One region of the Sphingomonas fuzhouensis genome, then DNA from elsewhere that is predicted to be linked to it. Evidence: riboswitches for the same ligand, from Rfam matches in the RefSeq annotation. Region 1 holds a riboswitch; the other holds the start of a gene.
What was found. A riboswitch is a leader RNA that binds a small molecule or an ion and turns the genes downstream of it on or off. The one in region 1 is predicted to bind thiamine pyrophosphate.

Region 1 (4,417 bases):
TCGCTCCGACGTTGAGACATCGGGGAGGCCGACCGAAAGGTCGGCCCTCTTCGCTCCTCCGGCATTGCCGGGCTCCCATGCAAAACTCTCGGGCACTCCTTAAGATTCTGATAACCCGACTCATACATACATCATGAAGCACTCACGTCAACACTCTTTCGAGTCCAAATCTTGCAAGATGTGACTTTTAGTCATTATTAGGCATTGGCTGCGAGGGATTGAGCATGGACGAGCTTCTGCGCCAAGCATATGAACGCCGAGAGAGACTCCGCCAGGAACTCAAACTGGTGGAAAACCTGATTGCGGACTATCTTCGACTCGAGGCTCGCACTCTCAACGGCGCAAAGCCAGCTAATTATGAGCTATCTCTTGAGGAGCCTGCGGCCACACGTCACCGCTTGACGGGCGCACAGCTCAAAAACGTAATGGATGCGGCCGAAGCGCTGATCATCGAGGCGGGCAAACCATTATCGCGCAGTGAGCTTATGGAGCGGCTAGAAACCCAAGGATTTCATTTTCCAGGCACGGACAAAACCAAAGTTTTTGGTACAAACCTTTGGCGTTCAAAGCGCTTCTTGAATCTGAAGGGAATAGGATATTGGCCGAAAGGGGCTCCCCTTCCGGCCAAATATCAATCCGTTGAAAAGCGGCATTCAATGTTGTCTGATTCAGACTGATCAAACAGCATCACTCCGCCGGAAGGTAAACCTCCCCGCCCTTCTCGCGAAACTTTTCGCTCATTTCCTGCATCCCCGCCTCGGCATCCTCCGCCGCAACGAAGGTCTCTACCGGCGCGTTCTGCTTGGCCGCGAACTCGCGCACTTCCTGCGTGATCTTCATCGAGCAGAATTTCGGGCCGCACATCGAGCAGAAATGCGCGGTCTTGGCGCCCTCCGCCGGGAGCGTCTGGTCATGGTAGGATTCCGCCGTGTCGGGGTCGAGCGACAGGTTGAACTGGTCGCGCCAGCGGAACTCGAAGCGGGCGCGGCTCAGGGCGTCGTCGCGCATCTTGGCGGCCGGGTGGCCCTTGGCCAGGTCGGCGGCGTGGGCGGCCAGCTTGTAGGTGACGACGCCGACCTTCACGTCGTCACGGTCGGGCAGGCCCAGATGCTCCTTGGGCGTGACGTAGCAGAGCATCGCCGTACCGTACCAACCGATCATCGCCGCACCGATGCCGCTGGTGATATGGTCGTAACCCGGCGCGATGTCCGTCGTGAGCGGCCCGAGCGTGTAGAAGGGCGCCTCGCCGCACGCCTCCAGCTGCTTGTCCATATTCTGCTTGATCTTGTGCATCGGCACATGGCCGGGGCCTTCGATCATGACCTGCACGTCCTGCGCCCAGGCGCGCTTGGTCAGCTCGCCCAGCGTGTAGAGCTCGGCGAACTGCGCCTCGTCATTGGCATCCGCAATCGCACCGGGACGCAGGCCGTCGCCCAGCGAATAGGCGATGTCATAGGCCTTCATGATCTCGGTGATCTCGTCGAAGCGTTCGTAGAGGAACGACTCCTTGTGATGCGCCAGGCACCACTTCGCCATGATCGAGCCGCCGCGCGACACGATGCCGGTGACGCGCTTGGCGGTCAGCGGGATGTAGGGCAGGCGCACGCCCGCATGGATGGTGAAATAGTCGACGCCCTGCTCGGCCTGTTCGATCAGCGTGTCGCGGAAGATTTCCCAGGTCAGCTCCTCGGCGATACCGCCAACCTTTTCCAGCGCCTGATAGATGGGCACCGTGCCGATCGGCACCGGCGAGTTGCGGATGATCCACTCGCGCGTGTCGTGGATGTTGCGCCCCGTCGACAGGTCCATGACCGTGTCCGCGCCCCAGCGGATCGACCAGACCAGCTTGTCGACTTCGGACGCCACGTTGCTGGCGACCGCCGAATTGCCGATATTGGCGTTGATCTTGACCAGGAAGTTGCGGCCGATCGCCATCGGCTCGGATTCGGGGTGGTTGATGTTGTTGGGGATGATCGCCCGGCCGCGCGCCACTTCGTCGCGGACGAATTCGGGCGTGACGTAATCGGGGATCGCCGCGCCGAAGCTCTCGCCGTCGCGGACATACTCACGCAGCATCTCGCGGCCCAGATTCTCACGGGTCGCGACATATTCCATTTCGGGCGTGATGATACCCCGGCGTGCATAGTGCATCTGGCTGACGTTCATGCCGGGCTTCGCCCGCAGCGGACGGTTCAGCCCGGTGCGCGGGAATTGCGGCACGCCGCCCGAACGGTCGGGGCCGAGCTGGCCATTATCCTCGGGGCGGATTTCGCGGCCGTCATAGGCCTCGACATCGCCGCGCGCCTCGATCCACGCGCGGCGAATTTGCGGCAGACCGCCCATGATGTCGATGCGCGCGGTCGGGTCGGTATAGGGACCGCTGGTGTCGTACACGCGCAACGGCGGCTCGCCCGAGGACGGGTCGAGATGGATTTCGCGCATCGCGACGTTCAGCGGGCCGACGTGAATCTTCTTCGAGCCACGAATGGGGCCGGTGGTCACGCCGATCTCGGCCTTTGCGGGAATATCTGCCATAGTCGTCCACTCCATGCGGAGGAAACGGACCATGAGAGATGGGGCCGCTCCCTCCCTACGCCGGTGTCAGCCGGATCAGGTTCAGCGGGTCGGGGGCTCTTGCCCCCCTCTCAAGCGCAGGCCAGCGCTCCCCCGGGGATGGCCCCTGCATAAGCGGAATTGCGGCGGATAAGAAGCGGTTTTGCGCGGCACGCCCTATCGCTGGGACGAACGTCAAAAAAAGCCCCGATCGGCCAGGGGACTAGCGACCGATCGGGGCAAGGAACCCTTGGGAGGGAGAGGGTTCAGCCGCTGGCGGCGCTGGTCCGGACGTTGCCGTTCAGCCCGCTGGGGAAGAAGCCGCCGCCGGTCACCGCCGCCTTGTTCAGATAGACGATGTTCAGCACCTGGCCCGGCGTGCGGGTAAAGGCGATGGCGTTGGAATCGGCGGGGACGAGGTTCGCCACCTGCGCACCGTTGACAGTCGCGACGATGCCCTGATCCAGATCGGCCGAGCCGTCCAGGCTGTCACGCGCGTCCGAGATCGCCCCCGCCGCCGGGATCAGCGCCCCGCCGGGAATCTGCGCCGAGCTGGTGAGCGGCAAGGGGTTGGAGATGGGCGTCGTCGTGCTCACCCCCTTGCGGTACAGGGTCGTGCGGACCAGACCGGCATGATAGGCCTCGGCTGCGTGGATGCCCGCCGCCGCCTCGATATAGGTCTTGTTGGTCAGCAGGGTGACGCCGCCCATATAGGCGGTGACGCCGACATCCTCGAACAGGAACGCGCCGAGCAGGAAGGCCTCGTCCGACGCATAGGGGTCGAAGGTCGCGCTGCCGCCGACGACATTGGCCGCACGTGCCGCCGCGGTGAAGGCGCCATTGGCGTCGCCCGACAGGTTGATGGACGGCTGCGCCACCGCCGCATTGCCCAGCGCGTTGCGCAGGAAGGTGACGTGCGCGATCTCGTCATAGGCGATCTCGCGCGCATATTGCGCGACGATCGGGTCCTGGAACTGGACCTGACGGGGCTGACCCGCGCCGCCCGACGCGCTGGTGTTAATCGCGACCGATCCTTGCGTGCCCGTGCCGCCGAGCAGCGACGAGGACAGGCCCGTGCCGAACGCGGCATAGCTGTAGAATTGCGCTTCCAGATATTCGAGCTGGAGCGCGAAGTTCAGCACATCGGCGTCGGTGACCGAACCGGTCGGGGTCGTCGTCGGGGTGGGCGTGGGCACGACGATGACATCGTTATCGTCATTGTTGCAGGCACCCAGCATCGCCAGGCCCCCGACCGCACCCGCGCCTGCGGCCATGCGCATGAAACGGCGGCGATCGGCCCGGCGCTTGGCCGAGGCTTCTTCGATCACATCGAGAATGAAGCGTTCTTCGCTCATGAGGAAAATCCTCTCCAGAGGAGGAAAAAGGGGATTAGTTCGCCACGCTGGCGCGCAGGGTGCCGTTGACACCGGCCGGGAAGAACCCGCCAAGCGTCGCCGCCGCCTTGTTCAGATAGACGATGTTGAGCACCTGGCCCGGCGTCCGGCTGAACACGATACCGCTGGAATCGGCGGGCACGATATTGGCCACCAACTGATTGTTGATGGTGGTCCGTGCGATCCCCTCGTCAAGCTTGGTCGAGCCGTCGACGCTGTCGCGCAGGCTGGAAATCAGGCCCGCGGCATCGATCAGCGACTGCTGCGGATTGGTGGGATCATAGCCCCGCGCATAAAGCGTCGTGCGCACGATCGAGGCGTGATAGGCCTCGACCGCCAGGATGCCTGCCGCGGCCTGAAGGAAGGTCTTGTTGCTGATGAGCGGTGAGGCGCCCTTATAGGCGGTCACGCCGACATCCTCGAAGATATACGCGCCGAGCAGAAACTCATTGGCCGAGCGATAGGGATTG
Region 2 (4,417 bases), on a different contig from region 1:
CGATATAATAGGCCGGCGCCCGCCCCGTAACGATCGTGCCGCCCCGCCCGATGGTATCGCGCGCATTGGTGGTAACGGACTGGACACCCGCCAGAATATGCGGATCGGTGACGTTGATCGCGTTGAGCCGCAGGTCCGTCCGCTTACCATCGAGCCAGTCCGCGAGGTGGACGCCGATCGCCAGGTCCAACGTGGCGTACCCCTTGATGCTCTCGTCATTCATGAAGGTCGCATATTGGCGGCCGACATATTTGCCCGCGATGCTGCCGAACAGGCGGCCATCGTCATAGGTGCTGCCAGCGCCGATCTGAAGCGTCGGGCTCGACACCGCCCGCTTGCCACGCGTCGGCAGAAAATCGTCGCCGACCGGCAGGTCATCGTCGATCCGCGCGCGCAGATATTCGCCCGAGACATAAACGCTGACGCCTCTGGCGGGACGATAGTCGATCTCGGCATCGACGCCGTAAGAACTCTGTCCCCCGGCATTCAGCGTCGAATTGACCAGCGCACCGCCATTCTCGACCACCGTCGCGAGCTGACGGTTGCGGAACGTATAGTGGAAGCCGGTGACCGACGCCGACAGATTGGGGCCGATATAGCGATAGCCCAGTTCCTGCGACACCGAATATTCGTTCTTCAGCGCGGCAGTCCCGCGTGTCGAAACCACGCCGCCATCATAGCTGTCATAGAGCGTGAACTCGTTGGGGGGCCGGAAATTGGTGGTGACATTGGCAAAGAGCTGCTGCCGGTCGTCGATCGCATAATGGATGGCGGCACGCGGCAGGGCGGTAAAGCTGTCACGGCGGACAGTGCTTTGCGGGCCCGGCAGGTAATTGCGGCCATGACGCAGCAGGTTGACGCCCTTGAAGCCGATATCCACCGTCAGGCGCGGGCTCAGGGTGATGCTGTCGGCCAGGAAGACGCCCTTCGTCACCGTGACGGTGCGCTGATTCTCATAAGCGAGCAGGCGGCCATCGGCGGTATGGATGGCCTTGCTACGATATCCCCATGGGTCGGCGGGACGCCCCTCGGCATCGACCGACGTATAGGTCTGGGTGACGCGGTCCGTACCATAATCGAACCACAGACCCGCCATGAGCCGGTGCCTGCCAGCCTGCAAGGTCAGCTTGCCGACATGGCCGACCCGCATCTGGTCGCCGGTATAGTTGCCGAGCACCGTCGCGACACCGTCCACGGCGCCCGGCAACGCGATCGGCTCGGCCAGTTCCTCATTGCCCAGGAAATTGCCGGTGGTCGCCAACTGGGTGCCATAGGGCGAATTGCCATAGCCGAATTGCAGATAGGTCGTGCTGTCCAGCGTCAGGCGATCGCCGAGCACCAGATGCACGGGGGCCGAGGCATAGAGGTTGCGGAACGGCGCGCGGTACAGCCGCCAGTAATTGGTGTTCCCCGGCGTGTAGCGCGCGTCATAGTTGAACCCGCGCCCCAGCGCCTGCCAGTCGGCCAGTGTCGGACTGGGATAGCTGGAGGAATTGGCATCATTATACGACAGGGCCAGACTGGCGCGGTTGCCGCCGTCCCATTCGCGCAGCAGCTTGGCATCGATATGCTGGCGCGTGTCATAACCTGCGCCGCGCCAATTGTCCGCGCGCGTATTTGAATAGGACAGGAACGCCTTCAGGCCGGTATCCCCGATCGTCCCGGTATCGACCCGGACGAAGACCCGGTGCAGGTCGTAGGAACCGACCGAAAGATCGGCGAGCAGCTGACGCGTCGTCTTGGGATCGTCCAGGGTCAGCGATAACAGGCCCCCCGCCCCCACCACCGTCGGTGCATCGATATCCACCGATCCCGGCGCGAGCGCGATCTTCCGCACATTGGCCGGATCGGCGAATTGCGAGGGATAGGCATAATAATAGCCGATATCGTTCTGCGGCGCGCCCTCCATCAGCACGCCAATCTCGTCCTGGCCCAGACCGCGCAGCGTCAGGCTCGAACTCGTCGACAGACCATAGGGATCGCTGGAGGCGACATTCGCGCCCGGCAACAGGTTGACGAGCTGAAACGCGTTGAGCGTCGGCGCCTGCTTGACGATGAAGTCGCTGGAGATCGCACTGACCGCATTGGGCGCGGTCTGATCGGGCAGCAGCCCTTCGGGATCGCGGTGACCGATCACGCGGATATCGGCCGAAGCTTCGGTGCCTTGCTGCGCCATCGCCTCGACGGGCAGCGCCAGCCATGCGGCGGACAGCAACAGAGCAGCATAGCGGATCAGCGTCTGATCGCGCGAAATCACAACCGGCATCGTCTTTACGTCCACTTCACTCGAAGGGACGACGGACGAACCGCCACCCCTCCCTACGCCGGTATGACCCGGATCAGGTTCGGCGGGTCATGGGCTGCTGCCCACCTCTCAACCGCGCGTCAGCGGTTCCCCGGGGATGGCGTCGTCTAGGCGCTTATTCAGGACGTGCAAACGGTTATCGTGACAGGAATATGGCGGCATGCCCTCCGCCCACGCCAAGGCCATGGTCTGGCGGGGATTTTTACGGGTTCGCGCTGGTGCTGGCTCCGGCCCCGCGTCCGGGGAGCCGCGTCAATTGCCTTCGGCGTCGACCACGAACACCACCGGCTTGCCGCGCGACATCGGGTCCCACCCCGCCGACAGAGCGGAGCGCACGCACCGCGCGATCGTCGCGTCGTCCAGCTGGAGACGGCCACGCGGCAGCCCCTTCAACAGCCGCTTGGGCGCCGGAAATTCCAGCCATGCCTCGCGCTTGGTATCCTGCTGAAGCACGGCGATCGTCATCCCCTTCCAACCCTCGTCATCGGACAGATGCGGCTCTCGTTGAAGGTGCCAGTCATAGGAAATGCCGTCGACATTGACGGTACCGGCCGTGCTTTGGGATTTTGACATGGGGCCGGGTTAGCACGTCAGCCCCGCAGACGCACGGGCCTGGAAGTGTCGGCGTATGTGCAGGGCGCCCCGGGCGGCGTCGGCATTCAGCGTAGCCAGATCATGGCGGAAGCGAGGTGGACGAAGCCCAGGAAGGCGGCGATCGTCTTTTCGCAGCGCAGGGCGATGCGGCGGAAGCGTTTAAGCCTGTTGAAGAAGCATTCGACCTGATGGCGCTCCTTGCAGAGGCGCGAGTCGATGGAAGGCTTTGCCGTTCGGCTGGGATTGGCCTTGATGTGCGCGGTGGCGCCGAGGTCATCGGCGATTAAGGTGCGTAGCGGATCAGCGTCATAGGCGGCATCGACAGTGCGCGTCCTTATTGCCACGGAGTGAGGGGCCTTCGATTTTTTGCGCTACCGCTCGACAATGCCGCAGAAATCCGCGCTTTCCACTCGACTGTTAATCGAGGGGGCGCAGGCAGGCGACTGCCTGCCCCGAAGGCGAACCTTGCCCAAAAGTGCGGAACGGCCGGCGGGCAACTTTTCTGGTAATACCCAAACTACTGAAAAAGCCTGGCTGGGGCGGCAGGATTCGAACCTGCGTATGACGGTACCAAAAACCGTTGCCTTACCGCTTGGCGACGCCCCAGTGGAGAGGCGCGCCTTATACCCGGCGCGCCGCTCTTGAAAAGCCCTTAATCGGCGGAAATCGTCAGCCCAGGCGGCGCATCCAGCCATGGGGGTCGGGGGCCTGGCCGCGCTGGATCGAAACCAGTTGTTCGCGCAGGCGCGTGGTCAGCTGACCGGGGCCGCCGCTGCCGATGGTGAATCGACCGGCGGGCTCCGCGACGCTGCCGATCGGGGTGACGACGGCGGCGGTGCCGCAGGCGAAGGCCTCGACCAGGCGACCGCTGGCGGCGTCGGCACGCCACTGGTCGATGGCATAGGGTTCCTCGCGCACGGTCAGCCCTTGTGCGCGCGCGATCGTCAGGATCGAATCGCGGGTGATGCCGGGCAGGATGGTGCCGGTCAGCGGCGGGGTGACGAGGCTGCCATCGTCGAACACGAAGAAGACGTTCATGCCGCCCAGTTCCTCGACCCAACGACGCTCGACCGCGTCGAGGAAGACCACCTGGTCGCAGCCATTGGCGATCGCTTCCTTCTGCGCGAGCAGGCTGGCGGCATAGTTGCCACCGCACTTGGCCGCACCCGTGCCGCCCGGCGCCGCACGGGTATAGCCCTGGCTCACCCAGATCGATACGGCAGGCGCGCCGCCCTTGAAATAGGCACCGACCGACGAGGCGATGACCATATAGAGATATTCGGCCGAGGGCTTCACGCCCAGGAACACCTCGCTGGCGAACATGAAGGGGCGCAGGTACAGCGCGCCGCCATCCTGTTCAGGAATCCAGTCGCGTTCGACCGCGACCAGCCGCTCGACCGATTCGAGGAAGAGATGCTCGGGCAGCTCGGGCATCGCCATGCGGCGGGCCGAATCCTGAAAGCGGCGGGCATTCGCCTCCGGTCGGAACAGGGCGGTGCCGCCATCGGCCAGACGATA

Region 2: it holds a riboswitch for thiamine pyrophosphate, as region 1 does, so the genes downstream of both, U1H82_RS17200 (TonB-dependent receptor) here and thiC (phosphomethylpyrimidine synthase ThiC) in region 1, are expected to answer to the same signal.

What each region holds. Positions count from the first base shown of each region.
Region 1 covers NZ_JAXSQY010000005.1:207,482-211,898, forward strand. Annotated here, with positions in the region: gene U1H82_RS12550 (hypothetical protein) at 225-677, shown strand; gene thiC (phosphomethylpyrimidine synthase ThiC) at 688-2,535, opposite strand; TPP riboswitch at 2,584-2,674, opposite strand; gene U1H82_RS12560 (ferritin-like domain-containing protein) at 2,820-3,908, opposite strand; gene U1H82_RS12565 (ferritin-like domain-containing protein) at 3,943-4,417, opposite strand, start outside.
Region 2 covers NZ_JAXSQY010000010.1:39,910-44,326, reverse strand. Annotated here, with positions in the region: gene U1H82_RS17200 (TonB-dependent receptor) at 1-2,266, opposite strand, end outside; TPP riboswitch at 2,300-2,409, opposite strand; gene U1H82_RS17195 (hypothetical protein) at 2,558-2,878, opposite strand; partial or broken gene U1H82_RS17190 (transposase) at 2,965-3,219, opposite strand; tRNA gene U1H82_RS17185 (tRNA-Gln) at 3,431-3,505, opposite strand; gene U1H82_RS17180 (branched-chain amino acid aminotransferase) at 3,569-4,417, opposite strand, start outside.